2 linked regions of the Bosea sp. 685 genome follow. The protein of the gene in region 2 interacts with the protein of the main gene of each other region in a pairwise test. Links are inferred from orthologs where the notes say so. Each region holds a gene or a part of one and is shown on either strand. Other genes may lie near its edges. The genes, in order: ligA and leuS.

What was found.
Region 1: the proteins of leuS (region 2) and ligA interact in binary tests that used the Escherichia coli proteins (3 or more experiments, as listed by UniProt). The link is inferred for Bosea sp. 685 from one-to-one orthologs.

The regions. Positions count from the first base shown.
Region 1 is NZ_CP134779.1:1,617,153-1,632,036, reverse strand. What follows is about bases 5,690-8,663. They hold ligA (NAD-dependent DNA ligase LigA), read right to left. Parts: upstream 8,265-8,663; coding sequence 6,114-8,264; downstream 5,690-6,113. Other genes in these bases: RMR04_RS08945 (DUF2189 domain-containing protein), read left to right, coding at 8,584-8,663; RMR04_RS08955 (hypothetical protein), read left to right, coding at 5,727-6,002; RMR04_RS08960 (hypothetical protein), read right to left, coding at 5,690-5,709. In the rest of the region: RMR04_RS08990 (aminopeptidase P family protein), read left to right, coding at 1-1,245; RMR04_RS08985 (AzlD family protein), read right to left, coding at 1,285-1,584; RMR04_RS08980 (AzlC family ABC transporter permease), read right to left, coding at 1,584-2,294; RMR04_RS08975 (AraC family transcriptional regulator), read right to left, coding at 2,322-3,185; RMR04_RS08970 (MFS transporter), read right to left, coding at 3,244-4,461; RMR04_RS08965 (AraC family transcriptional regulator), read left to right, coding at 4,530-5,522; more of RMR04_RS08960, read right to left, coding at 5,551-5,689; more of RMR04_RS08945, read left to right, coding at 8,664-9,393; RMR04_RS08940 (alpha/beta hydrolase), read right to left, coding at 9,434-10,633; RMR04_RS08935 (TetR family transcriptional regulator), read right to left, coding at 10,633-11,346; RMR04_RS08930 (sulfur globule protein precursor), read left to right, coding at 11,580-11,882; RMR04_RS08925 (DEAD/DEAH box helicase), read right to left, coding at 12,208-14,295; RMR04_RS08920 (ABC-F family ATP-binding cassette domain-containing protein), read left to right, coding at 14,551-14,884. UniProt on the Escherichia coli protein: DNA ligase that catalyzes the formation of phosphodiester linkages between 5'-phosphoryl and 3'-hydroxyl groups in double-stranded DNA using NAD as a coenzyme and as the energy source for the reaction.
Region 2 is NZ_CP134779.1:6,329,708-6,344,754, reverse strand. What follows is about bases 6,730-9,866. They hold leuS (leucine--tRNA ligase), read left to right. Parts: upstream 6,730-7,041; coding sequence 7,042-9,666; downstream 9,667-9,866. Other genes in these bases: lptE (LPS assembly lipoprotein LptE), read left to right, coding at 9,653-9,866; RMR04_RS30815 (YggS family pyridoxal phosphate-dependent enzyme), read right to left, coding at 6,730-6,946. Outside these bases: RMR04_RS30855 (LolA family protein), read left to right, coding at 1-541; RMR04_RS30850 (GntR family transcriptional regulator), read right to left, coding at 704-1,414; RMR04_RS30845 (HAD-IA family hydrolase), read left to right, coding at 1,841-2,569; xth (exodeoxyribonuclease III), read left to right, coding at 2,838-3,653; RMR04_RS30835 (cyclic nucleotide-binding domain-containing protein), read right to left, coding at 3,664-4,128; RMR04_RS30830 (response regulator transcription factor), read right to left, coding at 4,135-4,821; RMR04_RS30825 (L,D-transpeptidase family protein), read left to right, coding at 4,903-5,472; RMR04_RS30820 (glyoxalase superfamily protein), read left to right, coding at 5,693-6,076; more of RMR04_RS30815, read right to left, coding at 6,281-6,729; more of lptE, read left to right, coding at 9,867-10,216; holA (DNA polymerase III subunit delta), read left to right, coding at 10,233-11,264; RMR04_RS30795 (ParB/RepB/Spo0J family partition protein), read right to left, coding at 11,313-12,191; RMR04_RS30790 (ParA family protein), read right to left, coding at 12,230-13,060; 16S rRNA (guanine(527)-N(7))-methyltransferase RsmG, read right to left, coding at 13,057-13,704; tRNA uridine-5-carboxymethylaminomethyl(34) synthesis enzyme MnmG, read right to left, coding at 13,708-15,047.

The sequences.
Region 1 (14,884 bases), 4.7 Mb from region 2 along the record:
GCGCTCGCCAAGGCCAAGGTCGATGCGCTCGTGGTCTCGGACCCGCATGCGCTGGCCTGGACCTTCAACATCCGCGGCGGCGATGTCGAGCACACCCCGCTGCCGCTGGGCTATGCCATCGTGCCGCGCGAGGGCCGACCCACCGTCTTTCTGGCCCCGGAAAAGGTGACGAACGAGGCCGGCGATGCCATCGGCGCAGTCGGCGAGATCGCTCCCCCCGCAGCGTTGGAGACGCAGCTCAACGCGCTGGGCGCGGCCAAGGCCAAGGTCCGGCTCGACTCGGCGACCGCAGCCTCCGCGCTCGCAACGCTGATCGCCAAGGCCGGCGGCACGCCCGATGCCGGCGCGGACCCGATCGCCCTGATGAAGGCGCGCAAGAACGAGGCGGAGCTGAAAGGCGCGCGCGACGCCCATCTGCGCGACGGCGCGGCGATCGTGCGTTACCTCTCCTGGCTGGCGCGCGAGGCGCCCAAGGGCGGTTTGACCGAGATCGATGCTGTCGCGGCACTCGAAGCCGAGCGCATGAAGACCGGGCTGCTCAAGGATGTCTCCTTCACCACCATCGCCGGCGCCGGCCCCAATGCCGCCCTGCCGCATTACCGCGTCAGCGAGGCCAGTAACCGCAGAATCGAGCCCGGCATCCTCCTGGTCGATTCCGGCGGGCAATATGAGGACGGCACCACCGATATCACCCGCACCATGGCAGTGGGCGAGCCCACCGACGAGATGCGCGACCGCTACACCCGCGTGCTCAAAGGCCATCTCGCGATTTCGCGCGTCGTCTTCGTCAAGGGCACCTCGGGCGCGCAGCTCGATGCGCTGGCGCGGTTGCCGCTCTGGCAGGCGGGCTTGGATTTCGACCACGGCACGGGCCATGGCGTTGGCAGCTATCTCTCGGTGCATGAGGGGCCGCAGCGCCTCTCCAAGCTCGGCACCACGCCATTGGAGCCGGGCATGATCCTCTCCAACGAGCCGGGCTACTATAAGGAAGGCGAATACGGCATCCGCATCGAGAACCTGATCGTGGTCGAGGAGCGTGTCATCCCTGGCGGCGACCGCACCATCTACGGCTTCGAGACCATCACCTGGGCGCCCTATGAGCGCGCCTTGATTGATCTGAAGCTGCTCGACGCCGGCGAGATCGCCTGGATCAACGCCTATCACGCCCAGGTCTGGAGCAATCTCGCCCCGCTGGTCGAGGGTGAGGCGAAGGCCTGGCTGGAGAAGGCGTGCTTGCCGCTTTGAGAGCCTTCCCATCTCCCCTCGCGGGAGAAGGGAAGAGCGCTATGTCAACGCCCTGAGCCCCACTACCGCAATCACCCCGACCACCACCACGGCCAGGAAGGGCAGCCGCGTCGCAGCCAGCGCGGTCACGGCAGCCGCAGCCGTCTCGGGCCAGCCGGTCGCGAGCGCGCTCGGTGCGATCACGGCGATCAGGACAGCCGGCGGAATCGCATCGAAAGCAGCCTGCGCGCGCGGCGACAGATCGAACCGGCCAGCCAGCGCCAGTCCCGCCACCCGTGTCGCATAGGTCACCACAGCCATTCCGAGGATGGCGAGAAGGTTGAGGCTGTCGAGCGCCATCACGCCGCCTCCTCGCTGGCAACCGCGGCATCGCTGCCGGCCGCGAGCCACGCCGCCGCCAGCCCGCAAAGCGCGCCGGCCAGCACATGCCAAGGCGGTCCGGCCAAGCGGTAGGTCAGGGCCGAGGCGACGCCGGAGGCCGCCACGGTCCAGGCCGTGACGCGCCCTTTCCAGAAAGCGGCGGTCAACGCGATGAAGATGGCGGTGAAGGCGAAATCCGCGCCGAAGCGCCGTGGATCGCCCAGCGCCGGGCCGACCACGGCGCCGAGCGTCGTCATCATCAGCCAGCAGCCGACGAAGGGCACGATCATGCCGAACCAATAGCCCGGCGTCAGGCTATGCGTGCGCGCCCGCTTCTCGGCCAGCGCCCAGTTCTCATCGGCCATATAGGCGAGGCCGAGCCATTTTTGCCAGGGCGCGAAGCCATCGAGCTTCGGCACCAGCGAGGTGCCCATCAACACATGGCGGGCATTGATCAGCAGCGTCGAGAAGATCAGCGCCGCGACCGGGGCTGGCGTCGCCCATAATTCGACGGCGGCGAACTGAGCCCCGCCGGCGAAGACGAGCGCGCTCATCAGGAAAACCTCGAATGGCGACAGACCCTTGCCTGCCGCGAGCGCGCCGAACAGCAAGGCGAAGGGCGCAGCCGCCAGCATAGCCGGCCAGATGTCGGAAAAGCCCGTGCGGGCGTCGTCGAGAGTTGATGACATGAGGTGCTGAGGATGGGGCGCTGAAGGTCAGGAGAGATGGGCGGAGCGCAGCACGCCGGGCGTCACGCCATAGCGCGCCTTGAAGGCTCGGGTCAGATGGGCCTGGTCGCAGAAACCGGTCGCCGCCGCGACATCGCCCGGCGTCTCGCCGCGACGCAACCGGTCACGGGCGCGCCGGACGCGGACATCGATCAGCCAGGCATGGGGCGTCAGCCCGGTTTCACGCCGGAATGCGCGGATCAGGTGATGGCGCGGCAGCCCCGCGGCCCGGGCGAGATCCGCGAGCGAGAGATCCTCGCCATGGCGCGCCTCGATCAGCGCCTTGACGATCGCGACCGGGCCCGTCTCCTGCCCGACGGAACGCACCGCAAGACTGGCGTGGTGGCCAAGGAAATGGGCGTAGGCGCGCACCAGCCTCTCCTCGCCGGCGAGCGCATCCGTGCCCTCCTCCAGCAATTGATGCGCCGCGCTGAACAGCGCCGCCCCGACAGGATCATGCACCACGGGCTCGCGGAAGAACGGCGTGCCGATGCCATCATGCCCCGTCAGCGAGGCGGCCAGCTCCTGCATCAGCCCGATCGTCGGATAGCTCATCCGGTAGCGGTAGCCGCCCTCGCTCGGCGCGCCGTCATGAACGTCGAGCGGGTGGTTCATCACGATGTCGCCCGCCCCGGCATAGAGCTTGCGGCCGCGCGCATGCCAGACCTCGCAACCGGTCTCGATCGTCCCGATCGCATAGGTGTCGTGCGCATGCGGCGCATAGGCATGGGTACGGAAGGTCGCGGCCAGGAACTCGAGCGCGCCGAAGCGCGGCGCGGTGAAGAGGTGCGCCCTCTCCTCCGCCCGCAGCGGCGATGCCGACAAGGCCTGTCCCTGGCTGATCAATTCCATGGGACGAGCTTAGACTGGATTGGGCTCGCCCTGTCTTGAAGAAAAGTGATGAAGCCGATCAGGCCGGCTTCATCTCGCCGCGCCCGGCAAAGGCGACGAGAAGCGCGCCCGCCAGTGTCGCCAGGGCGCAATAGCCGGTCGCGCCCGTGGCGCCGAAATGGTCGACCAGCACCCCGCCGAGAACGGCCCCGCTGGCGATCGCGACCTGGAAGGCGGCAACCAGCAAACCACCCACGGCTTCCGCCTGGTCCGGCGCGACGCGCACCATCCAGGTCTGGAGACCGACCGGCAGCGCACCGAAAGCGAAGCCCCAGAGCGCGACGGCGCCGGCTGCGACCCAGAGACTGCCGCCAAAGGCAACGAGCGCCGCCGCCGTCACTGCGGCGAGCAGGGCGCCGAAGATTACCGCGGCGGGCGCGCTGCGCTCGACGATCGCCGCGCCGGCGAAATTGCCGAAGAAGCCGCCGATGCCATAGGCCAGGAGCACAAGCGAGATCGTCTCGACCGAAAGCCGCGGCACCTGTTCAAGGAAGGGGCGGACATAGGTGAAGCCGGCGAAATGGCCCGAGATCACGATGAGCACCGTCGCCAGGACGAGCCGGACATTGCCGCGCCGCAGCAACGAAAACAGCGTCCCGAGCTGCGCGGCCGCCAGCGGCGGCAGGCGCGGCATGGTGGCGAGCTGGGCGATCAGGGCCAGGATTCCGACTACGGCCCCGATCGCGAAGACCGAGCGCCAGCCGAGCAGGTCGCCGAGATAGGCACCGACCGGCGCGGCGCTGACCGTCGCGAAGGAGACGCCGGTGAAGATGATCGACATGGCGCGGGGCAGCGCGCGCTCCGGCACCAGCCGCATCGCGGTTGCCGCCATCATCGACCAGAAGCCGCCGAGCCCGATGCCGAGCAGCACCCGCGCCGCCAAGAGCGTAGCGAGGCCGTCGGAGAGTGCGGCGAGGATGTTGGACAGCACCAAGAGGACGGTGAAACCCCAGATCACGAGGCGGCGGTCGAGCCCGCGCGTCAGGATCGACGTGAAGAGCGCGGCAAGAATCGCGACCACGGCGGTCGCGGTCACGGTCTGCCCGGCCGCACCGTCCGAAACGCCGAGATCCGCCGCCATCGGCGTCAGCAGGCTGGCGGGCAGGAATTCGGCCGTGACCAGGCCGAAAACGCCGAGGGTGAGCGAGGCGATCGCGGACCAGGCCGGGCTTTGCTCATCGGCATCGGCCGGAGAATCGAATGGCAGGGTTGCCACTGCGGCTGCGGATTCGGACATGGCTGTCTCCAAAGGGTTGCCGCAAGATGGGCGTGACCGCCTGGAGCTTCCATGCTAGTTTCTCCATAATGCTTGACCATTCGTCCAAGATTGCTGCGCCTGCGAACGATCCGCTGACCGAGATGCTGCGGGGTCTGCGGCTCGATGGCGTCGAATATGGCCGCTGTCAGATGGCGGAGCCCTGGGCCATCGCCGTTCCCGCCCAGAAGGCCGCGCGCTTCTACTTCATCGGCAAGCGCGGCTGCTGGCTGCTGACCCCCGCGAAGGAATGGATCGAATTGCGCGACGGCGACGCGCTGCTGTTCCCGCGCGGCGCCGAGCATGTGCTCGCCAGCGCGCCGGATGTCGAGGCCTTTCCGCTGGGAAGCTGCCAGGTCCAGAAGGTCTGCGGCAACATCTTCGATCTCAAGGGCGGCGGGGACGGCGAGGCCACCCTGCTCTTCAGCGGCAGCATGACCTTCAATGTCGACAGCGCCCATCCCCTGCTGCGGATGATGCCCGAGCTGATGCGCATGTGCGATCTGGCGACGAGCGAATCGGGCATCCCGCATCTCCTGGAGGCGATGGCCCGCGAAGTGGCGATGGACCGGGTCGGCGCCGGCGGCATCCTGGCGCGGCTCGCCGATGTGCTGGCCGCCAGCATCATCCGCTCCTGGGTCGAGAGCGGCTGCGGCGACGCCACGGGCTGGATCGCGGCGGCGCGCTGCCCCGATGTCGGCAAGGTGCTGGCGGCGATCCATCTCGACCCGGAGCGCGACTGGACGGTCGCTTCGCTCGCCAGGCTGATGGGCGCCTCGCGCTCCGCCTTCGCCGAGCGCTTCGCCAGCGTCGTCGGCGAGACGCCGGCCCGCTATGTCGCGCAGATGCGCATGCATCAGGCCCGGCAATGGCTCGCCGGCGACAAGCTCAAGATCTCGGTCGTGGCCCGGCGTCTCGGCTATGAATCGGAAGCCTCCTTCAGTCGCGCCTTCAAGCGCGTCATCGGCACGGCGCCGAGCCATGTCCGGACAGACGGCGCCAACGGACAGAATGGAGCGACGCGGCCAAGCGCGGGCAACTGACCGCGTGACGCCATCCGCCCCCGCGCGTTCAGCTTGCGAGCTTGAAGCGGCAATCCGAGTTCAGCAAAATAATCGGCGACATCACCTCGGGCATCGCAGCCATGCGTCGACCCGAACGGAACAATGACGCGCTGCGCCGGTTCTGTTTGGGACCGCCGAGCGCCCGAAAGCCGGCGCTGCGGCCCATGCGAACGGACATTCCTCATGACAATCAAACGTATCACCTTGGCCGGCGCAGCGGCGTTGGCGCTCCTGGCCCTCCCCCTCAGCGCCAGCGCGCAGGGCATTCCGCGCGGCGCGTCTGAAGGCGCGCGCGTCGGCAACCAGGCGGCCGGCCCGGTCGGCGGCGCTGCGGGCGCGGTCGTTGGCGGCGTTGCCGGTGGCGTGGTCGGCGGCGTCAAGGGCGTCGTCGGCATTCCGCAGAGGACCGGCGTTTCGCATCGCCATCGCCACCACCACAGGCGCCATCATCGCCACTGAAGGCGGTATCCAGAGCGTTTTCGAGCGAAGTGGATACCGGTTCGTGTGAAGAAAACGCGTTAAAACAAAAAGCTGGAGCAATTGAGCGATCCAACTGGATCGGGCAATGCTCTAGCCTCCGACGAGGGTGAACCAACCTGCCTCGTCGATGACCTGGACGCCGTGCTTTGCGGCGTCCTTGAGCTTCGAGCCGGCGCCAGGCCCCGCGACCAGAAGATCGGTCTTCGAGGAGACCGAGCCCGCGACCTTGGCGCCGAGCCGCTCGGCCATCGCCTTGGCCTCGTCACGGGTCATCTGCTCCAGCGCGCCGGTGAAGACGACGATCTTGCCCGCAACCGGGCTGACCGAGGCGACCGCCTCCAGTGGCTGCGGCACGACCTGAGCCAAAAGCCGGTCGAGCAACTCCACATTATGCGCCTCGGCGAAGAACTGCATCAACGCCTCGACCACGGTCGGCCCGACGCCGTCGATCGCGTCGAGTTCCTGGCGCTCGGGCGAGACCGGATCGGCAGCTGCGATGCCAGCCGCGCGCAAAGCCTCGAACGAACCGTAATGCCGCGCCAAAAGCCGGGCATTGGTCTCGCCGATATGGCGGATGCCGAGCCCGAAGATGAAGCGGTTGAGCGGTGGCTGGCGCCTGTCCTCGATCGCGGCGAACAGCTTGGCGACGCTCTGGCTGCCAAAACCTTCCTTGTCCTTGAGCTTCTTGAAATTCGCGGCGTCGCGCTGCGCCAGCGTGAAGATGTCGGCCGGCTCCTTCACCGGCAGGTCGGGATCGGCATGGAAGAACTCGATCTGCTTGTCGCCGAGCCCGTCAATGTCGAGCGCGTCGCGCGAGACGAAGTGCTTCAGGCGCTCCACCGCTTGGGCCGGGCAGATGAGGCCGCCGGTGCAGCGGCGCACCGCATCCTCCTTGCCGCTGCGCGGGTTCATCTCCCGGGTCGCATGGCTGCCGCAGGCCGGACATAGCGTCGGGAAGGTATAAGGCTGCGAATCCGCTGGCCGCTTGGCGAGATCGACCGACTGGACGCGCGGAATGACGTCGCCCGCGCGCTTCACCGTCACCGTATCGCCGACGCGAATGTCGGAGCCGTCGCGGATCGGCAGCCCCTTGGAATCGAAGCCGCGGATATAATCCTCATTGTGCAGCGTCGCATTGGAGACAACGACGCCGCCGACTGTCACCGGCCTGAGCTTGGCGACGGGGCTGAGCGCGCCGGTGCGCCCGACCTGGATCTCGATCGCCTCCAGTACCGTGGTCGCGAGCTCGGCCGGGAATTTATGCGCGATCGCCCAACGCGGCGCGCGCGCGACGAAGCCGAGCCGCGTCTGCAGGACAAGCTCGTCGACCTTGTAGACGACGCCGTCGATATCGTAGCCGAGCGTGGCGCGCTGGCTCTCGATCAATCGGTAGCGTTCCAGCAACTCCTCGACGCTCTCGCAGCGCTTCATCAGCGGATTGGTGCGAAAACCCCAGCGCTTGAAGGCCTCGACCACGCCGAACTGCGTCCCAGCCGGCAAGACCGGCATCTCGCCCCAGGCATAGGCGAAGAAGCGCAAAGGCCGCGCTGCGGTGATCGAAACATCGAGCTGGCGCAACGAGCCCGCCGCCGCATTGCGCGGATTGGCGAATTCGGGCAGCCCCTTCTCGCGCTGGCGTTCGTTGATGCCGGCGAAATCGGCATGGCCGAGATAGACCTCGCCGCGCACCTCGGCGATCTCGGGCACATCATCGCCAGAAAGCACATGCGGGATTTCGGAAATCGTGCGGGCATTCAGCGTGACGTCCTCGCCCTCCTCGCCATCGCCGCGCGTCGCGGCGGAGACAAGCCTGCCCTCCTCGTAGCGCAGCGAGAGCGAGAGACCGTCGATCTTGGGCTCCGCCGTGAAGGCGATGCCGCCCTCCTCCTTCATGCCGAGGAAGCTGCGCACGCGCTGCACGAAATCGGCGACATCCTCATCCGTGAAGGCGTTGCCGAGCGAGAGCATCGGCACGCGGTGCCGGATCTTGGCGAATTTCCCCGAGAGCTTGGCGCCGACCTTGTCGCTGACGGACCCCGCGTCCTTCAGGGCCGGGAACGCCTCCTCCAGCACGACGAGCCGACGGCGCTTGGCGTCATAGCTCGCATCGTCGAGGATCGGCTGGTCGTCCTGGAAATAGGCGCTGTCGGCAGCCGCAATCTCGGCGGCGAGCAGCTTGTGCTCCGCCCTGGCCTGGCGCTGCGTCAACTCCGCGACGGGAATGGCTTGGGACTCGCTCATGGCCCTTCATTAAGCGAGATGCCTGTGACGAGAAAGGGCAGGAGCCGACGCGACCTAGCATCGGCCCGAAAAGTGGGAACCGGTTTTCGGAATAAGCCGATGCTAGATCAAAACCCTGCAGCATCAGACCGAATGCGATATTCGGTCTGATGCTGCAGCCTCCGCGTCCCGCTTTCGTGTTCGGCATGCATGCGACAAGACGCCCGTTCGCGCGTATAATGGCAGCGCTGGGAATTGGAAGCTCGACGCCTGCAGGCCGTTGACCCAAGGATGGCGTCGATTGCCGCAGGCGAACCGGGCCAGAACCGGGAGAAACGCCATGGCAAACCTCGACGGCACAATATCCGATGCCGGTACGCGCCTCGCGGCGCAGCACGCCGAACCGAAGATCAACATCATCACCACCCGCGACCTTCGCGACGCGCTCCTGCGCGGCTGGGAGGATTTCAAGGCGCAGCCGAGCCACCTCATCTTCATCGCGCTGATCTATCCGATCGCCGGCGTGATGCTCGCGCAGCTGACCGTGAGCTACAACATCTTCCCGCTGCTCTTCCCGCTGCTGGGCGGCTTCGCCTTGCTCGGCCCCTTCGCCGCGATCGGCCTCTACGAGGTCAGCCGCAGGCGCGAGCTCGGCCTGGATTCCTCCTGGAGCCATGCCTTCGGCATCCTGAGATCGCCCTCGATCGGCCAGATCCTCCTGCTCGGCGCCATGCTGACCGGGCTCTTCATCGCCTGGCTGTTTGCCGCCTGGTTCATCTATCGCGGCCTGCTCGACCTGCCGCCAGACGTCTCGACGCCGGACTTCCTGCGCGCGGTCTTCACCACCTTCGACGGCTGGGTGATGATCATCGTCGGCAATTCGCTCGGCCTGCTCTTCGCCATCCTCGCCTTCTCGATCTCGGTGGTGTCCTTCCCGCTGATCATCGACAAGGGCGTCGACGCGCCGACCGCGATCAAGACCTCGATCGCCGCCGTCGAGGCCAATCCGCGCGTAATGATGTATTGGGGTTTGATGATCACCGGGCTTCTGGTGCTCGGCTGCCTGCCAGTGCTGGTCGGCCTGATCGTGGTCATGCCGGTGCTTGGCCACGCAACCTGGCACCTCTACCGCAAGCTCGTGGAGGCCTGACGGGAAAGCCTTCCGTTCCGGCAGCGGCGCCTGGAACGCCTCAATAGTCCAGCGTTCTTGCGCCCGGCGTGCCGCCCGCTCCGAACCGTTGAATGAGCTGGCGGCGGCTGGCCTGACTCATGGCAGCGACAGGGGCGGTGACCGCCGCCCCCGCAATGCGCGCGCCTCCCAGCGCCGCCATGCCGACCTGCTCGGTCAGGCTGGCCTCGCCGCCCGCCAGCGACTGGCCGGACAGGCGCTGCCCCAGCACGCGCACCATCTCAGGGCTGTCCGCGAAGGTATTGTGCGCGAGCGGATCCCCGGCCTTCACGTCCGAGGTGTCGATGATCGAAATCCCGAGCGCGGCGAGCGCGGCAGCATAAGGCCGCATATCTGCGGCGCCGACGCGCTCGACATCTCCCGAGAGCCAGCGCGACAAGGCCAGCGCGCGATCGTTGCGGGAGGAGAAGATCGTAAAATGCGGCCGCTTCGAACCCATCTCGATGATCTGGCGGCGAAACACGTCGAGATCGATGTCCGGCGAGGCGAGCACGACGTTCCGGATCTTGGCGGAAATCCCCTTGTCGCGCAGAGCGATGTCGCGCAGCGCTTCCGTGACCAGCCAGCTTCCCATCGAATGCGCCAGGATCGTCACCTCGCCGACATCGGGGCTTCTGGTGGCCCCCAGCAACAGCTCCTCCAGCGCATGGCGGGAAAAATTCGTGCTCTCCTTGTCGTAGACATAATCGAACACGCTGGCGCGCGACGGCCAGGTGAACAGGACCGGAGAGGCGTCGATACCCGCGTCATGGGAGATCTGGGCGAAGCGATAGACGGCGTCGGAATAGGTGTTGTTGAAGCCATGCACGAAGACGAGCAACCGGCGCTTCGAACCGCGATTGCGCCGGTACCAGTCCATGGCCGCGTTGGTGGACAGGACCGGCGCGACCTTGAGCGTGACAAAATCGGTCTCCGGATTGCCCGGCGACCTGCCGGGCCACTGGATTTCCCCGACCTTGCGATTGCTGTCGGGCGGGACGGAGACCACGATGTTCGTCAGCGAGATCGCCGTCGCCCGTTCCCCGGTGAAGAGCTCGCCCGGGTCGCTCGCCGGCTTGCGTGTCGTGGCGACGAGCATGTCGACGCGGCTCGCGCCTGGCACGGAGGCAGCGACCGGCACAAGAATTTTCGATGGCTGCGTCGCGCAGGCGCCCAGAAACAGGCAAAGACCGATCACCAGGCGATTGGAAGAGCCCATCATCACGCTGCTCGCTCCCCAGCCGGCATGTGCCGCCCCGGTCTGGTCAAGGATGTCAGGAAGCTGCGGATGATCGCAACCCCGTCCCGGGCAAGCGAGAGATCAGCCTCCTCGAGGAGCCACTCATTGATCAGACCGTCCAGCAGGGCATAGAGCGCGGTCGCAGCGGAACGCGCCGTCCAAGGCGCCGATAGCGCGCCGTTGCGTTGCGCGGCCTCGCATATCTCCGTCAGAGCCAGTCTGACCTGCTGCCGAAAATATCGCGCGCTGCTGACATCGTCATACGCCTGATCAGCATCGATCGCCTTGAGCAGCTTGAGGATGGGCTTCTTTGCGGGCTTGCCCTGAAGCTCGACAAAAGTCGTCGCGATCACATCGCCCAGGGCATCGAGCGGAGCGAGCGTCGCGCCACCCAACAGACTCTGCGCAAGCTGCCGCATCGGCAGGATCAGCTCGTCCCGAAACGCGAACAGCAGTCCGAGCTTGTTTCGAAAATGGAAGTGGATGGCTCCGCGCGAGACGCCGGCCGCCACCGCGATCTCATCCAGCGAACAAGTCTCATAGCCGCGCTGAAGGAACAGCGCTTCAGCCGCCTGCAGGATCGTCTGCCGCGTCTCCGCAGCCTGCTCTTTGGTCCTGCGCACGGATCCGCCTCTCGCTTCGTGCAAGGCATATATACAAACGAACCGATTGTATATGAATATCCGCACCGTCATTGCGAGCGCACCGAAGCAATCCAGAAGGCGTAGAGCGAGCCCTCCTGGATCGCCTCGCTGTTCAAGCTCCTCGCAATGACGGTTCAAGCCGCGCGGAAAATGATTCAGCTAAGCGCGCCCTCACTCACCCGAGAAAAAAACGCGATCGCTTTGAACCTGCCTGGCTTCTCCCGCGACCAATGGGCATGGAGCTGCATGGTGCGGCTCCTTCCAAAACTCCAAGGGAGACGATCATGACCACTCGCACCACCGTCGCCGGCCTCGCCACCGCCTTCGTTCTCGGCGCAGGCGCCCTGATCGGCGGCTCGCTCGCCACCTCCTCCGCCGCCCAGGCAGCGCCTGGCTGGCATGGCGGCTACGGCCATCACAGCCATTTCGGCCATTTCGGCGGAGGCCATGGCCGCTGGGGCCATCGCGGCGGCTGGGGTCGCCCGATCTATGCCGGAGGCTATTATGGCGGCTGCTACACCGTCCTGCGGACCCGCTTCGTCCCCGGCCTCGGCTATGTCGAGCGCCCCGTGACCCGCTGCCGCTGATCACGATCATGCCGCGCCATGCAGGGAGCCGGAGCGATCCGGCTCCCTCGGCGTTTAAGATTGGGGCGCACGGCTCATGCTCGGAACTGCGTCGCGATCCAGGAACCTTTGCCAGCGAATCCGGTTCACTTTGCGTCACGCAAGCCGTGACGCGCTATTCACGCGGACCGCCATGGTCCGCCCGGAACCGGGGCTACCATGAACAACATCATCTATATCGTCGGCCTGATCGTGGTCGTCCTGGCGATCCTGTCCTTCCTCGGCCTACGCTGAGGGCCCTAGCAAAACACCAGGCAAAAACAGGAGGGACCAAGCCGGGCAGGGCTCAGCCGCGGTCGTCGCGACCCGGCTTCTTGCCCTTGAAGGGTTTGCCCGCAGGCTTGCCGCCGAAGCCGGGCTTGTTCCCGGCATAGGGCTTCGCTCCACCCGGCTTGCCGGCATAGGGCTTCGGCCCCGACCTGAACGAGACATTGGGGTCGGACAGCGCGTCCCGGTCGCTGCGAACCGGATCATAGGGCTTGGCCGCGCCGAACGGCTTGCCCTTGCCCTCATAGGCCTTCTTCTTGCCCTCATAGGGCTTCTTCTCGCCGCCCTCATAGGGCTTTCGCTCATAGGGCTTCTTCTCGTAGGGCTTCTTCTCATAAGCCCTGGCAGGCGGGCGGTCTGTATCGCGCTCAGGGCGCGCATAGGCCGAAGGCGCATGGCTTGCCTTTTCGGCGAAGGGCTTTGCCGGGCGCCGTTCCTCCTCACCGGTGACAGGCTGGATCACGATCTTGTCGCGATCGACGGCCTTTGCCAGCTCGTAGAAGCGCTCGGCGACATCGGCGTCGATCTCGACCTTGGTCTCCTTGTCGAAGATCCGGATCGCGCCGACCTCGTCGCGCGTGATCTTGCCGCGACGGCACAGCATCGGCAGCAATTGGCGCGGATCGGCGCCGTCCTTGCGGCCGATATTCAGAACGAACCAGACCGTATTGCCGCGCGGGCCGGCCTTACGCGGCCCCTCGGCGCGCGGACTGTCCTCGCGGCCTTCGCCGAACCGGCCACCTTCGCGTGGCGCATACTCCTCGCGCGAACGGATCGGCCGCGAATCGCGTTGAAAGTTCGGATCGCCGACCTCTTCGGCGCCGGGCAGGCGCGAACGGTAGACCCGCACCAGCGCAGCCGCGATCTCCTGCGGCGAACGTCCCGCCAGCAGCGCCTCGACCATGGGGGCGTCGTCCTCGTCAGCCTCTCCCGTCAACAGCGGATCGCTCAACAGCCGCTGCTGGTCGAGCGCGCGGATTTCCTCGGCCGTCGGCGGCCCGGCCCAGACCGCCTCGACCTTGGCCTCGGCGATCAGCATCTCGGCCTTGCGACGCCGCGACACCGGCACCAGCAGGACACTCGTGCCCTTGTTGCCGGCGCGGCCGGTGCGGCCCGAGCGATGCTGCATGACCTCGGGGTCGTTGGGCAGTTCGGCATGGATGACCAGCGTCAGGCCGGGCAGATCGATGCCGCGTGCCGCGACATCGGTCGCGACGCAGACCCGCGCCCGACCGTCGCGCAGCGCCTGCAGCGCCGAATTGCGCTCGCTCTGGCTGAGCTCGCCCGAGAGCGCCACCGCCGAGAAGCCGCGCTCCAGCAGGATCGCCTCGAGATGGCGCACGGCGTTGCGGGTGTTGCAGAACACCAGCGAGCACGGCGAATCATGGAAGCGCAGCAGGTTGACGACAGCGAGCTCGGCCTCCTTCGGATAGACCCGGATGGCGCGATATTCGATATCGGCATGGCCGCGCGAGCCGCCTGTGACCTCGATGCGCAGCGCGTTGCGCTGGTAGTTGGTCGCGAGCTGGATGATCGCCTTGGGCAGCGTCGCCGAAAAGAGCAGGCTCTGGCGCTCGGCCGGCGTCGTCTTCAGGATGAATTCGAGATCGTCGCGGAAGCCGAGATCAAGCATCTCGTCGGCCTCGTCGAGCACGACGGCCTTGAGCGCGGAAACGTCGAGGCGGTGGCGCTCGATATGGTCGCGCAGGCGGCCGGGCGTGCCGACGACGATATGGGCGCCTTCATCGAGCAGCGCGGCCTCGCGGCGCGGGTCCATGCCGCCGACGCAGGCGATGACGCGGGCATTAGCGTATTTGTAGAGCCAGGCGAGTTCGCGCTGGACCTGCAGCGCCAATTCGCGCGTCGGCGCGATGATCAGCGCCAGCGGCTTGCCAGCGCGGCCGAAGGCTTCCGCCTCGCCGAGCAGGGTCGTGGCGATGGCGAGCCCATAGGCGACCGTCTTGCCGGAGCCGGTTTGCGACGAGACCAGCAGGTCGCGCCCGGCGGCAGCGTCTTCGAGCACGGCGTTCTGCACCGGCGTCGGATCGGAATAGTTGCGCTCGGCGAGCGCACGCGCGAGCGGCGGGCTCGTAGGAAGAAAGGACATGAGGTGTCGTGCCTAGGGTTACGGCGCAGATCAGGAGACGGCGCAGGAATTCGGGCGATGAGCGGCGCGGCGCGCAAATGCAGCCAGTCCGCAGCCATCGATTGAAATGGGCTCATAAAGCAGATCGCGGCAAAAGGGAATGGAGGGGGTGGATGACACGGCCACCACCACCTGATTTGCCCGCCCGCTCTTCCGCAGACGGCCCCCATGGCGTAAGGGCGCGGGAAATCCGCTTCCCCCAGGTTCCGTGAACGCATGATCCGCCTCGAAAACATCAGCAAGCAGAACGGTCAGCAGATCGTCTTCATCGAGGCCTCGGCGGCGCTCCAGAAGGGGGAGAAGGTCGGCCTCGTCGGCCCCAATGGCGCGGGCAAGACCACTTTGTTCCGGATGATTACCGGGCAGGAACAGCCCGATGAGGGGCAGGTTGGCGTCGATCGCGGTGTGACCATCGGCTATTTCAGCCAGGATGTCGGCGACATGAAGGGCGTCAGCGCCGTCTCCGCCGTCATGGACGGAGCGGGCCCAGTGAGCAGCGTCGCCGCCGAATTGCGCGAGCTGGAAGCCGCCATGGCCGATCCCGACCGCG
Region 2 (15,047 bases):
CGCTCCGCAGACGCAGGACGAGGCCGTCGAGCGGCTGAATACCTATTTCAATGGATTCGCCACTCTGCAGGCCGATTTCATCCAGTTTTCCCCCGATGGGCGCCGTCTTGAGGGCAAGCTTTACATTCAGCGCCCGGGCAAGATGCGCTTCGAGTATCGCGCTCCGGTGACGACCGAGGTCATCGCCGACGGCACCTCCGTCGCCATCCGTGACAAGAAGCTGGCGACGCAGGATATCTATTCGATCGGCCAGACCCCGCTGAAATTCCTGGTCAAGGAGCGCATGGATCTGGCGCGCGATTCGGTCGTGATGGGCGCCAGCACCAAGGGCGACATCCTGTCAGTCAGGATCGAGGACCGCTCGACGCTGGGCGGCACCTCCAAGATCACCCTGAACTACGACATCACCGCCAATGAATTGCGCGGCTGGGTGGTGATCGACCCGCAAGGCTATGAGACCACGGTCTCGGTCTACAATCTCGACACCCAGCGCCGCCCCGATCCGAAGAATTTCATGATCAATTACGAGCGCATGCTCTGACATCCCTTGGCGAATGACCGGATTTCGACCAAGCGTCGTCATTCCGGGCGCACAAGGCAGAACCACCTCGATCTTGCCATGTGTGAGCGCAGATCGGGTGGTGTGCGGCGTTCAATCAGCCATCCCGCCAGGCGTCGGCACTTTCTCTTGAGAATTTTGCTCTTAAGAATCTTGCTCTTGAGAATTTTGCCGGTCGATCAACCTCAGGCTCTTGGTCAGCAAGTCGCCCGTTGCAGTGATGTGTTCCCTTAGGAGCGCGCAAGCCTCATCGGATCGGCCGTTTCTGCACAAATCCAGGAGCCTCCGATGCTCGGCCTGCGATTGAGCGCGATGCTGAGGCATCCGGTCCCATGTGAAGCGAAGATAGCGTTCAAAGTTGAGCCGCATCGCTCGTATAAGGCGCAGCGTCCGGTGCCGCTGAGATGGGCAATAGAGCGTTTCATGGAACGCGGCATTGAGCGCGATGACCTCATCCGTGGTTGTAGCGACATCGAGCTCGTCGAGAAGCTGGGCGGCAGAGGCGATGTCGTCCTTGGACTGATTGGGGATCGCCCATTCCAGCGCCTGGGCCTCGAGCAGGCTGCGCAGCTTGGTCATTTCGAACGCCTCGTCGACGCTCAGAGGCGTCACGCTGACGCCGCGCCGAGGTTCGAAAACAAGAAAGCCTTCAGAGCCGAGTTGCTTGAAGGCCTCCCTGACGATCATCTGGCTGACGCCGAACTGCGAGGCGATGTGATCCTGCCTGAGCCGCTCGCCGCCCTCGATCTGGCCCCGCAAGATGCCACGTCGCAATGCGTCGGCAACGGTCTCCGCCGCCGAGCGATTGTCCACTTGATTGGCTTGCAATTGGGGCAAGATCGCCGAACGCGACACGGTCTTCTCCGAGGCTATCGATTTGCGCTGGCAGCAAAGGCTTGGCGCAGATTCCGATAGGCCGTCAAGGCCAGAGCATCGGCTACGAAAAGAGGGAACCGGTTTTCGGGACAAGCCGATGCAAGATCAAAACCCTACAGCATCAGGCCGAATACGATATTCGGTCTGATGCTGTAGGTGGGTTTCAAGCTTCCGGTGCGCGCCGTCGGGAAGCGCCGACAAGGAAGCATGGCCGCGAGCCAGGCAGGGTCGCCGGCAGATCCGGCAAGGCCCAGCGCAAGCAGGCAGCGGCGATGCGCGACGAGCCGGACGCGATCGATCCAAAAAGGATGGTTATGGCGATGCGGCTCCAGCAAGAGCGGTGTTGCTTGATTAGCGATAATCGTTTATCGCTAATCAAGCAACCGAGTGGAATGGAGATTTGCTGTGGGCCTGCGCTTGTCGGATTTCGATGCCGTCACATTCGACGTCTACGGGACATTGATCGACTGGGAACCGTCCATCATCGCCTTCCTGTCGCGATGGACTTCGCAGCATGGGATCGTCGCACCCGGCCCGGATCTGCTCATGGCTTTCGATCGGGCCCGCGCCGAAATCCAGCAGGAGCGCCCCGCTCTTCTCTACCCGGACGTGCTGCGCCAGTGCTTCGATCGCATTTCGGCCGAGTTCGGCGTGGCGGTGGACGAGGAGCTGAAGGAAGAGTTCTCCCGCGCTCCCCATTCCTGGCTCGCCTATCCCGACAGCCATGAAGGTCTCAAGACGTTGCAGGCACGCGCGAAAATCGGCGCGCTGAGCAATATCGACGAAAGCTCGCTCGCCTCGTCCAGCCGGCATCTCGATGTCTCGTTCGACCTCGTCGTCACGGCAGAACGCGTCGGCGCCTACAAGCCGGACACGCCGCATTTCGAGACGGCCATTCGGGAACTCGCAGCCATCGGCATCGAGCGCAGGCGCATTCTCCATGTCGGCCAGAGTCTTCGCGCCGACATCACGCCAGCCAACCGCCTCGGCCTCACCTGCGCCTGGATCAACCGTGGCGGGCGCTCTCTAGGATTGACCGGCTACGGCGCCGAGCACGCCAAGCCCGATCTCTCGGTTTCGACATTGGCCGAACTCGTCGCAGCACTGACCGCCAATGAGGCGGCCATCGTCTGAATCGAGAACGTCAGAGGGAAAACAAGCGGCATAATCGGCATATCATCATCGCTGCAGCAGGGCCCGCTTTGCCCCGGCATCCGGCCTGATCCTCGACCAGCTCCGCCAGGACCCTAAATCGATCGGAGCGCTCTGGGTTCTGCGATGACTTTCGGACCGGCGCCACTGACGCCGCTTGTCCGGAATGATGGCGTGATTGCGCTCGCGGTGCTTGCTTTTCCGCGCGCTACAAACCAGTTTCCGGCAGCCCTCCGCCCGGAACATTCGCGTGCAACTCACCGTCACCAGCTGGAATATCAATTCGGTGCGCCTGCGCATCGGCATGGTCTGCGATTTCCTGACCACGCATGCGCCCGATGTGCTGTGCCTGCAGGAGACTAAGACGCCCGACGAGCAGTTTCCGGCCAAGGCCTTTGAGAAGATCGGCTATGTCCATCAGGCCTTCATCGGCCAGAAGGGCTATAATGGCGTCGCCATCGTCTCAAAGCTGCCCTTCAGCGAGAAGGAGGCCATGGCGATGTGCGGCAAGAACGACGCCCGCCACATGACCGTCGTGCTCGACAAGGCCGCGGGTGCCGCCGCCGGCGTCGCGATCCATAATTTCTACATTCCGGCGGGCGGCGATATTCCCGACCCGGCCAGGAACGACAAATTCGCCCATAAACTCGCCTTCCTCGACGAGATCGGCGCCTGGGGCATCGCCAAGAAGCCGACCGACCGGCCCGCCATCCTGCTCGGCGATCTCAACATCGCGCCCTATGAGCACGATGTCTGGAGCCACAAGCAATTGCTCGATGTGGTCAGCCATACGCCGATCGAGACGACGACGCTGGAGAAGCTGCGCAGCGAGCTCGGCTGGACCGATGCTGCGCGCACGCTCAGGCCTGAACCGGAGAAACTCTATAGCTGGTGGAGCTACCGCGCCGCCGACTGGGAAGCCTCCAACCGCGGCCGCCGCCTCGACCATATCTGGCTCTCGGACGCGCTGAAGCCGGCTTTGCGCGACCTCACCTTCCTGCGCGAAGCACGCGGCTGGGAGCGTCCCTCGGACCACGTGCCGGTAACGGTGACGCTGGAGCTTTGAGGCTCTTCTATCAGCCCCGATCAATCGCGTTCAGCGCGGCCTGGACCTGGCTCAACTCGCCGACGAACTCGCGCAAACGATCGCCGATCGCTTCAGCGATCGCCTCGGCCGAACTCGGAAACTCAGCGAGGACACGGCGCATCACGCTGCGCGACAGCTTCATCACTTGCGTCGGCTCGCGCGCGATCGCCGTCACCGGCCGGTGCGCCGAGGTGAACAGGGCGATCTCTCCAAGCAAGGCGCCAGCGCCGACGATCTCGTCGGCGGGCTGGCCGTCATCCTGGTGCAGCAAGGCAACCGCCCCCGAGATGATCAGCACCGCGCCATCCGACATCTCGCCGCCACGAAACAGTACATCGCCGGCGCGCAGGATGCGGCTTTCCGCCGCGAATGCCACCAGCCGCAGCGCATCGCGCTCCATCAGACTCAGCAGCGGCTGCCGGGCCAGCAGGGCAATGTCGTTGTCGAGAGCCATATCGACTTAAGGGTTGAGGCGGTAACCGCCCGCATCCGTCACGAGCAAACGCGCATTGCCCGGATCGGGTTCGATCTTCTGGCGCAACCGGTAGATATGCGTCTCGAGCGTGTGGGTCGTGACCTGACTGTTATAGCCCCAGACCTCCTGCAGCAGGATCTCGCGGGCGATCGGCTTGCGACCGGCGCGATAGAGAAAGCGCAGGATCGCGGTTTCCTTCTCGGTCAGCTTGGTCTTGGAGCCCTTCTCGCTGACCAGCAGCTTCGAGCCGGGATGGAAGGTATAGGGCCCGACCTGAAAGACCGCGTCCTCGCTCGCCTCGTACTGGCGCAAATGCGCCCGGATGCGCGCCAGCAGCACGGCGAATTTGAACGGCTTGACGACATAATCATTGGCGCCGGCTTCCAGCCCCAGCACCGTGTCCGAATCGGAGCCTTGGCCGGTCAGCATGATCACCGGGCTCTTGAAGCCGTTCTTGCGCATCATCTTGACGGCTTCGCGCCCGTCCATGTCGGGCAAGCCGACATCCATCACGGCGAGATCGACCCGCTCGGCCTGCACGGCCTTGACCGCCGAGGTCGCGGTACCGGCAGTCGAGATCTTGAACTCATCGTAAAGCGCGAGCTGTTCGGCCAGCGCGTCGCGCAATGTCTCGTCATCATCGACGAGAAGGATATGATGGACGGCGGACATGAACGATCATTGTGACGGTTGCGCAGCGGGCACCATGAGCCCGCTGATTCGTGTCTGCAAGTCACGCAGGATGGAATTTCAGTGAGAAAACGTGAGAGCCCGATCACATCCTGGTCGGTTCGCAAGCCGCGCGGTCTCACCCGGCTGCGGGTCTTCGCCTCGGTCCGGGACCGCAGCAAGGGCTTCCTGGTCGCAGGCGGGGCGGTATTCCCCTGCGCGCTCGGTCGCTCCGGCATCGTCGTACTCAAGCGCGAGGGTGATGGCGGCACCCCGCGCGCCGCTTTGCCGCTGCGCAGCGCGCTCTACCGCAAGGCGCGGCTGCCCAGGCCGAGAACCCTTCTGCCGCTGCGTGCCATCACCGCCCGCGACGCCTGGTGCGACGATGCCAGCGACCGCCGCTACAACCAGCTGATAGACCGCCCGCCCGGCGCCGCCGAGGAGCGCCTGACACGCGAGGACCATCTCTACGATGTCATCGTCGAGCTCGGCTGGAACGACGCGCCGGTGATTCGCGGCCGCGGCAGCGCGATCTTCTGGCATCTCGCGCGGGCCGGCTTCACGCCCACGGCCGGCTGCGTCGCGGTCGAGGGCCATGTCTTCGCCAAGGTGCTGCCGCGGCTGGCGCGGCATTGCGTGCTTCTGGTCAGATAGCGCCGCGTCAGCTAGAGCGTTTTCGGGCGAAGTGGATACCGGTTCGCGTGAAGAAAATGCGTTAAAACAAAAATCTAGGGCAATTGAACGATCCAACTGGATCGAAAATGGCTCTAGAAAACCCGTCCGGGCACCGTCTCGACCATCAATTTCGGACCGGCCGACCGAATCGCAGGCACCGTCCTGCATCGATGCGGCTCTCCCAATCGAGACTTTCACGATGACCGATAAGGCTTCAACGGGCCTCCGCTTCGGGCGGATCGCGGCGATGCTCCCCGTCAAGGACATGGCCAGGGCGCATGATTTCTACGCCGGCACGCTCGGCTTCAGCAAAACCTTCGAAAATGGCGATCCAGTCGGCTTCATGATCCTAAAGCGCGACGGCGCCGAACTGCATCTGACGCTGCAGCCCGACCACAAGGCGGCGCCCTTCAATGTCGCCCATATGATGGTCGAGGATATCGACACCCTCGACGCCATCATTCGCGGCCAGGGCCTGCGCATCCTCAAGGGCCTGCGCGACAAGGATTACGGCCTGCGCGCCTTCGTCTTCGAGGACCCCGACGGCAACCGCATCGACGTTGGAGAGCCGTTGCGGCGGTAGCGTTTCGCAGCCTGCCGGAACCACGCCGTCATCCCGGACAAGCGGCGAAGCCGCGCCGATCCGGGATCCATGCCGGAGCATTGCAGGCATATGTTCAGGAATGGATCCCGGGTCTCCGCCACGCTCCGCCCGGGATGACGGCGTATTTTTGGGGCAGGACAACACACCCCGGAAGACAGCCGGGCAACGTGCCGGCTCGCGCGCCTAGCCCCGCGCGCCAAAAATTGCGCTGCCCACGCGCACATAGGTCGCGCCCATCTGGATCGCTGCTTCGTAATCTGCGCTCATGCCCATCGAGAGGCCGCGTAGGCCATGGCGCGCCGCGATCTTGGCGAGCAGCGCGAAATGCGGCGAGGGCGGCTCATCGGCCGGCGGAATGCACATCAGCCCCGTGATCACGAGGCCGTGATGGACGCGGCAGTTTTCCAGGAACGCATCGATCCCAGCCGGGCTGACGCCGCCCTTTTGCGGCTCGTCGCCGGTGTTGACCTGGACGAACAGGGTCGGAGCCTTGCCGGCGCGCCCGATCTCGCGCGCCAGTTCCTTGGCCAGGCTCTCGCGATCGAGCGAATGGATCGCGTCGAACAATTCGACCGCCTCGCGGGCCTTGTTGGATTGCAGAGGCCCGATCATGTGGAGCTGGGCATCAGGAAAGCGCTGCTTCAGCTCCGGCCATTTGGCCTTGGCCTCCTGGACATAGTTCTCGCCGAAGATGCGCTGTCCGGCCTCCAGCGCCGGCAGAATCGCCTCTGCCGGCATCGTCTTCGAAACCGCGATCAGCGCAACCGAATCGGGCTCGCGCTCGAAATCACGCGCCGCACGCGCAATCGCGGCCCGTGTGGCGGCCAAACGCGTAACCGTATCGCTCATCGGTAGTCCCTTCATGCCCTGTGCAGCGTTGACCGCGTGGCTGCAATGGTGTCCTAGTCCGGGCTCATCCGATCACGCAAGAATTGCCCGTTATCATGGCCGTCGAACGCTACAATCCCAAGGAATCAGAGCCGAAATGGCGCCGTGTCTGGGAGGAGCGCAAGCTCTTCGAGACCCGCAATGACGATCCGCGCCCGAGCTACTACGTCCTCGAGATGTTTCCCTACCCTTCCGGCCGCATCCATATGGGCCATGTCCGCAATTATGCGATGGGTGACGTCGTCGCGCGTTATAAGCGCGCCAAGGGTTTCGCCGTGCTCCATCCGATGGGCTGGGATGCCTTCGGCCTGCCGGCCGAGAACGCCGCCAAGGCCAACAAGGTCCATCCCCGCGAATGGACCTACGCCAATATCGCGACGATGCGGACGCAGCTGCAGTCCATGGGCCTGTCGCTCGACTGGAGCCGGGAGCTCGCGACCTGCGACCCGAGCTATTACAAGCACCAGCAGAAGCTGTTCCTGGACTTCCTCAAGGCCGGGTTGGTCGACCGCAAGACCGCCAAGGTCAACTGGGACCCGGTCGACGAGACCGTGCTCGCCAATGAACAGGTCATCGATGGGCGCGGTTGGCGCTCCGGCGCGCCCGTGGAAATCCGCGAGCTGACGCAGTGGTTCTTCAAGATCACCGACTACGCCCAGGAGCTGCATGACGCGCTGGAAGGCCTGACGCGCTGGCCCGACAAGGTCCGGTTGATGCAGAAGAACTGGATCGGCCGCTCGGAAGGGCTGTTGATTCGTTTCGCTCTCGAATCGAATCCCTATGGCCGCAACGAGCTGGAGATCTACACGACCCGGCCCGACACGCTGTTTGGCGCCAAGTTCATGGCGATCGCGCCTGACCACCCGCTGGCCAAGGCGGCGGCGGAGAACAACCCGGCCCTGCAGGCCTTCATCGAGGACTGCAAGCGCACCGGCACGGCCCAGGAAAACATCGACAAGGCCGAGAAGCTCGGTTTCGACACCGGCATCCGCGCTGTGCATCCCTTTGATAAATCATGGACTTTGCCGGTCTATGTCGCCAATTTCATCCTGATGGACTACGGTACCGGCGCGATCTTCGGCTGCCCGGCCCATGACCAGCGCGACCTCGACTTCGTCAACAAATATGGGCTCGGCGTCACCCCGGTCGTGGCGCCTGAGGGCCAGGACGCCGCGAGCTTCATCATCACCGACACCGCCTATGGCGATGACGGTCGCATGATCAATTCGCGCTTCCTCGACGGTATGACCATTCCGGAAGCGAAAGAAGAAGTCGCCCGTCGGCTGGAAGCCGAGACGCGCGGCAACAGCCCTATCGCCACGCGCAAGGTCAATTTCCGCCTGCGCGACTGGGGCGTTTCGCGCCAGCGCTACTGGGGTTGCCCGATTCCGGTGATCCATTGCGCCGATTGCGGCACGCTGCCGGTGCCCGACGCCGACCTGCCGGTCAAATTGCCCGACGACGTCTCCTTCGACCGGCCCGGCAACCCGCTCGACCATCACCCGACATGGAAGCATGTCGCCTGCCCGCAATGCGGCAAGCCGGCCCGGCGCGAAACCGACACGATGGACACCTTCGTCGATTCGTCCTGGTATTTCGCCCGCTTCACCGATCCCTGGCGCATCGAGAGCCCGACCGACCGGCCGGCCGTCGACCGCTTCCTGCCGGTCGACCAGTATATCGGCGGCGTCGAGCACGCGATCCTGCATCTGCTCTATTCGCGCTTCTTCACCCGCGCCATGAAGGCGACCGGCCATGCCGGGCTGGACGAGCCTTTCGACGGCATGTTCACGCAAGGCATGGTCGTCCATGAGACCTATCGCGGCAAGGACGGCAGCTGGGTCGAGCCGGGCGATGTCCGCATCGAGGTGAACGGCACTGAGCGCCGCGGCTTCCATGTCGATACCGGCGCGCCGATCGAGATCGGCGCCATCGAGAAGATGTCGAAGTCGAAGAAGAATGTCGTCGATCCCGATGACATCATCGCCTCCTACGGCGCCGACACCGCGCGCTGGTTCATGCTCTCCGATTCACCGCCCGACCGCGACGTGATCTGGACCGATGAGGGCGTCCAGGGCGCCGCCCGCTTCGTCCAGCGCCTCTGGCGGCTCGTCGGCGAGATCGCCGAGCGCACCGGCAACAGCGCCGGCATGCCGGCCGCCCTGGGCGAGCAGGCCTTGACGCTGCGCCGCGCCAGCCACCGCGCCTTGCATGCGGTCGGTTTCGATATCGAGCGCCTCGGTTTCAACCGCTGCATCGCCCATATCTATTCGCTGACCAACGCCATCGGCAAAGCGCTCGACGCGGCCGCCGAAAACGCCGCACTCGCGCCGGACGTCGCCTTCGCGCTGCATGAATCCGCCATCATCGCCACGCAACTTGTCGCACCGATGATGCCGCATCTCGCCGAGGAGTGCTGGCAGGCGCTGGGGCAGCCGGGGCTCATCGGCGAGGCTGCTTGGCCTGGTGCCGACGAGACCCTGCTGAAGGACGACAGCATCGTGCTGCCGGTGCAGATCAACGGCAAGAAGCGCGCGGAGGTGACCGTCCCCGCCGATGCGAATACCGTAGCCGTGGAAGCGCTCGCGCGCGCCTCCGAGGCTGTCATCAAGGCGCTTGACGGCCGGGAGATCCGGAAGATCATCGTCGTGCCCGGGAGAATCGTGAATGTCGTCGCCTGAAGCCCAGAACCGGATCCTGTCGCAGCCGGTTCCGACCCGCCGCGTGATGCTGGCCGCCACATTGCTGGCGACGGCCTTCGCCGGGGGCTGCCTGCAACCGCTCTATTCCGAGAACACCACGAGCACTGTCGGCGGCAGCGTCAAGTCGGCGCTGAAGAGCGTCGAAATCCCCCAGATTCAGGGGCTGACCGGCCATTACCTGCGCAATGAACTCGCCTTCGAGCTCGATGGCGGCGGCGAGCCCGATGTTCAGAAGCGCCTGCGTTTCGAGACCAAGATCACCGAATCGATCGAAGTCATTACCGTCGATTACGCCAGCGGCCGCGCCGATTCCGCGATCCTGATCGCAACCGCGACCTGGACGGTGAAGCGCATAGGAGGCGCGGGCGAGACTGTCTCCTCGGGCACCAATGTCGTGCGCGCGCCCTATGAGCGCTCCTCGCAGCGCTTCGCCACGGTGCGTGCCGCGCGCGACGCCCAGATCCGCGCGGCCAAGAGCCTGGCCCAGCTGATCAAGGGGCAGCTCGCCGCCGATCTGGTCTCCGGCTGAAGCGAGAACGCCTGCCATGGTCGCCGTCAAGGCGCATGAGGCCGAGCGCACGCTGGCCAAGCCCGATCCGGCCTGGCGGCTGTTTCTGATCTACGGCCCCGATACGGGCCTGGTCTCGGAGCGCGCAGCCGCGCTGGCGCGCGCCAATGTCGACGACGCCAACGACGCCTTCCAGCTCGTGCGGATGAGCGGCGACGACATCGCCTCCGACCCGCTCAAGCTCGTCGACGAGGCCAACACCATCGGCCTGTTCGGCGGCCGGCGTGCCATCCGCGTCTCCGCCACAGGCAAACTGCTGACGGCGGCCGTCGAACCCTTGCTCGCAACGCCGTCGCGTGACGCCATCGTGATCATCGAGGCCGGCGATCTCCAGCGCAGCAATCCTTTGCGTGTCGCCTGTGAAAAGGCGCGCTCCGCGCTCGCTGTTCCCTGCTACAGCGACGGCGCCCGTGATCTTGGCAGTCTGATCGACGAGATGCTGCGCGCCGCGGGCAAGACCATCGACCGCGTCAATCGCGACCATCTCGCCGGACTGCTCGGCGGCGACCGGCAGACATCGCGGCGCGAGATCGAGAAGCTCCTGCTCTATGTCGGGGCCGATCCCGCGGTCCTGAGCGAGCATATTGAGGCGGTCGTCGGCGACACGGCCCAGCGCGAACAGGCGGCTCTGGTCGATGCCGTCTTCGCCGGGCGCCTGCCGGCGCTCGATCTAGCCTATGCCAAATTGAGCGGGGAGGGCCTCGATCCCGGGGTCATGCTGGGTGCGGTGCTGCGGCAGGCGCTGACGCTGCTCAAATCGCGGCAAAGCGTCGATGCCGGCCGCGGCGTCAAGGACGTCGTTGCGACCATGCGGCTGCCCTTTCCACGTATTCCGGCGATGGAGGCGGCGCTTTCGGCCTGGACGACCGCGAAACTGATGGAGGCCATCTCGCTTCTGGGGGCAGCGACGCTTGCCGTCAGGCGGGACGGCGATATCGCCCGGCCCGCCGCAGTGCGCGCGCTCTGGACCCTGGCGCGTCTCGGCCGTTCCGGAGCGCGTGGAGACTGAAGCATTTTGGAGCAATTTCCGATCCAACTGGATCGAGAATTGCTCGGCTCAGGCCTTCAACCTGCGGCAAAGCGCTTCGAGCTGCTCGAGCGTCTTGTAACCAATCTTCATCTCGCCGGCGCCATTGGCCCGGTGCTGAATCGAGACCGACAGTCCCAGCGCTTCCTCGAGGGCCTTCTCGACCGCGCGGGTATCGGGATCCTTATCGATCTTGGGCTTGCCTGGAACGCTTTTGCTCTCGCCGCGCGATTCGTCCTGAACGATCCGCTCGATGTCACGGACACTGAGCCCTTCGTCCACGATCTTGCGAGCCATCAGTTCCGGCTCCGAAACGGACAGCAAGGCACGGGCATGGCCGGCCGAAACCGCGCCTTCGCTGACCATCTTCCGCACCGATTCCGGCAGTTTGGACAGCCGCAAGGTGTTGGCGACATGGCTGCGGCTCTTGCCGATGACCCGCGCAAGGTCGTTTTGCGTATAATTGAACTCCGCGATCAGCCGCTCATAGCCGGCAGCCTCCTCGATCGCGTTCAGATCGGTGCGCTGAACGTTCTCGACGATGGCGATTTCGAGCGCTTCGCGATCATCAGCCTCGACCAGGATGACCGGCACGTCGTGCAGGCCTGCGCGTTGGGCTGCGCGCCAGCGCCGTTCGCCCGCAATGATCTCGTAGGCGTCGAGCATGTTGGGAATCGAGCGCACGATGATCGGCTGCAGGATGCCGCGCTCGCGAACCGAGGCCGTGAGCTCTTCGAGATCGTCCTCACCGAAGCTGCGCCGTGGATTGCGCGCGCTCGGACGCAGGAATTCGACAGGCACGCGCCTCTGGCCGCGCGCCCGGTCGATCGCTCCGATCTCCTCGCCGACATCGCCGATCAGCGCCGCCAGGCCTCGGCCGAGCCGCGAGCGCCCCTGTTCTTCGGCCATAGCCATCCTCTTGTACTCTCTCGTCTTTTCGTCGTGGTTCAGGCTGCCGCGCGCAGAACGCGCTCGCGCTTGATCACCTCGGAGGCCAGCTTCAGATAGGCCTGCGAACCCGAGCAGCGCAGGTCGTAGAGCAGCACCGGCTTGCCATAGGACGGCGCCTCCGACACCCGGACATTGCGCGGGATCACGGTCTCATAGACCTTGTCGCCGAGGAATTCTCGGACATCCGCCATCACCTGGCCGGACAGGTTGTTGCGCGGATCGTACATCGTCAAAACCACACCCTGGATGACCAGGCGCGGGTTGAGGCCGTTGCGGACCTGCTCGACCGTTTTGAGCAGCTGGCTCAAGCCTTCCAAGGCGAAGAACTCGCATTGCAGCGGCACCAGCACGGCATCCGCCGCAGTCATCGCATTGATGGTGATGAGGCTCAGCGAGGGTGGGCAATCGATCAGCACATAGGTCAGGTCAGAACAGCGCTGGTCATAGACCAGCTCGTCAATCGCGTTCTTCAGGCGATGGGCGCGGTCCTTGGAGGAGGCTATCTCAAGCTCGACGCCAAGCAGATCCAGCGTCGATGGCGCCAGGAACAGACCCGGGACCGCCGTCTCCTGCATCGCCTGCCCAAGACCGACGTCGCCGCACAGGACGTCATAAGTCGAGGATTTACGGCTTTTGCGGTCGATGCCGAGCCCTGTCGAGGCATTGCCCTGCGGGTCGAGATCGACGATCAGCACCTTCTCGCCAATCGCCGCCAGCGCCGTGCCGAGATTGATCGCCGTCGTCGTCTTGCCGACGCCGCCCTTCTGATTCGCGAGCGCCAGCACGCGCGGACGGCGCGGCAGGACAATAGGAGTAAGATCGGTCATGAATCGGCCCGCTTCTCGACCGCACGAACCATCAGGATGCGCGCGGCGCTGTCTGTCACGGAAGAAACCGTTGAGGCCTGAATCTTCCAATATTTAGACGCGTCGGTCAATTCAGCATCTAGATGTTGTCCCTTGGGAAAGAGCCCCAAGGCCCCTGTTCTCAACAGGTCTTTGCACCAGTCCAACAGCAGCGGCAGCGGTGCCAGGGCTCGCGCACAAACCACATCGATTTTACCAGCAAAATCGCCGACCGCATCCTCGATCCGTGCATTGTGAACCTTGACCGGCGCGCCCGTCAAACGCGCGGCATGCCGCAGGAAGGCGCATTTGCGGCTATTGCTCTCGACAAGATGGATCTCGCCCGTCCCCTGCTCCGCCAGGCAAATGCCGATCACCAACCCGGGAAAGCCGCCGCCGGAGCCGAGGTCGAGCCAGCGCTGCGAGTCTCGGGCCAGATCGAAGAGTTGCAGCGAATCCGCGATATGGCGCGTCCAGACATCCTTCAACGTGCTCGAGGACACCAGATTCTTCGCCGCCTGCCAGCGCTCGAGCTCGGCGACGAGGATCGCCAGACGCTCCTCTGTTTCACGTGAAACAGGCGTCAAGCGCAAAGCATGCGCCCTGTCGCTTTTATCAACAGTCATGAATCACGCGATCGGTTCAGGAGCGCGCTGGCGACGCCCACGCCGCGCATGCGCCGCCAGCAAGGTCAGCGCGGCAGGCGTCATGCCCTCGATCCGTGCCGCTTGGGCGAGGTCGGCTGGCCGCTCCGCATTCAGCTTCAGCTTGATCTCGTTGGACAAGCCCGAGATGCCGTCGAGATCGAGATCCTCCGGCACCTTCAGCGCCTGATCGCGCTTATAGGCTTGGATCTCCGCGGATTGGCGATCGAGATAGACCGAATAGACCGCATCCGCTGTCACACGTGAAACAACAGACGGATCATAATCGGCAAGATCCGGCCAGATCACTGCGAGGCTCTCATAGCCGATATCGGGATAGGAGAGCAGCTGGTAGGCGCTCCGCCGCAGGCCATCGCGGTTGAGATGGATCCCGGCCCCTTCCGCTTGTTGCGGCGTGACCCAAACATCCTTCAATCGGGCCTGCAACCGTGCGATGGCAGCGCGTCGGGCTTCGAAATGGTCGCGACGCAGCGAGCTCACCAGGCCAAGCTCCATGCCAAGCGGCGTCAAGCGCTCATCGGCATTGTCGACGCGCAATGACAGGCGAAACTCTGCCCGCGACGTGAACATTCGGTACGGCTCCGTAACCCCGCGCGTGACCAGATCGTCGACCAGAACCCCGATATAGGAGGTGGTGCGCTCGAACACGATCGGCTCGACCCCGCCGGCCCGGCGCGCAGCGTTCAAACCCGCGAACAGCCCTTGCGCGCCCGCCTCTTCATAACCTGTCGTGCCGTTGATCTGGCCCGCCAGGAACAAGCCTCGGACGGCGCGCGTCTCCAGCGTGTTCCTCAAGGCGCGTGGATCGACGAAGTCGTACTCGATCGCATAGCCGGGGCGCAGCATGGTGGCACGCTCCAGGCCCGGAATCGTCTTGAGCACGCCGAGCTGCACATCCTCCGGCAGGGAGGTCGAGATGCCGTTGGGATAGACCGTGTCATCGTCAAGCCCCTCGGGCTCAAGGAAGATCTGGTGGCCGTCGCGGTCGCCGAAGCGACCGACCTTGTCCTCGATCGAGGGGCAGTAGCGCGGCCCGCGGCCCTCGATCTGGCCGGAGAACATCGGAGCGCGGTGGAGATTGGCGCGGATCAAATCATGAGTCGCCAAAGTCGTGCGCGTAATCCCGCAGGAGATCTGCGGCGTGGTGATCGCCGTGGTCAACGCCGAGAAAGGCTCGGGCGGATCGTCGCCGGCCTGCATTTCGAGCGCCGCCCAATCGATCGTGCGCCCATCCAGACGCGGTGGGGTGCCAGTCTTGAGGCGGCCAAGCGGAAAGCCATGGCGCTCCAAGGTCGCAGACAGCC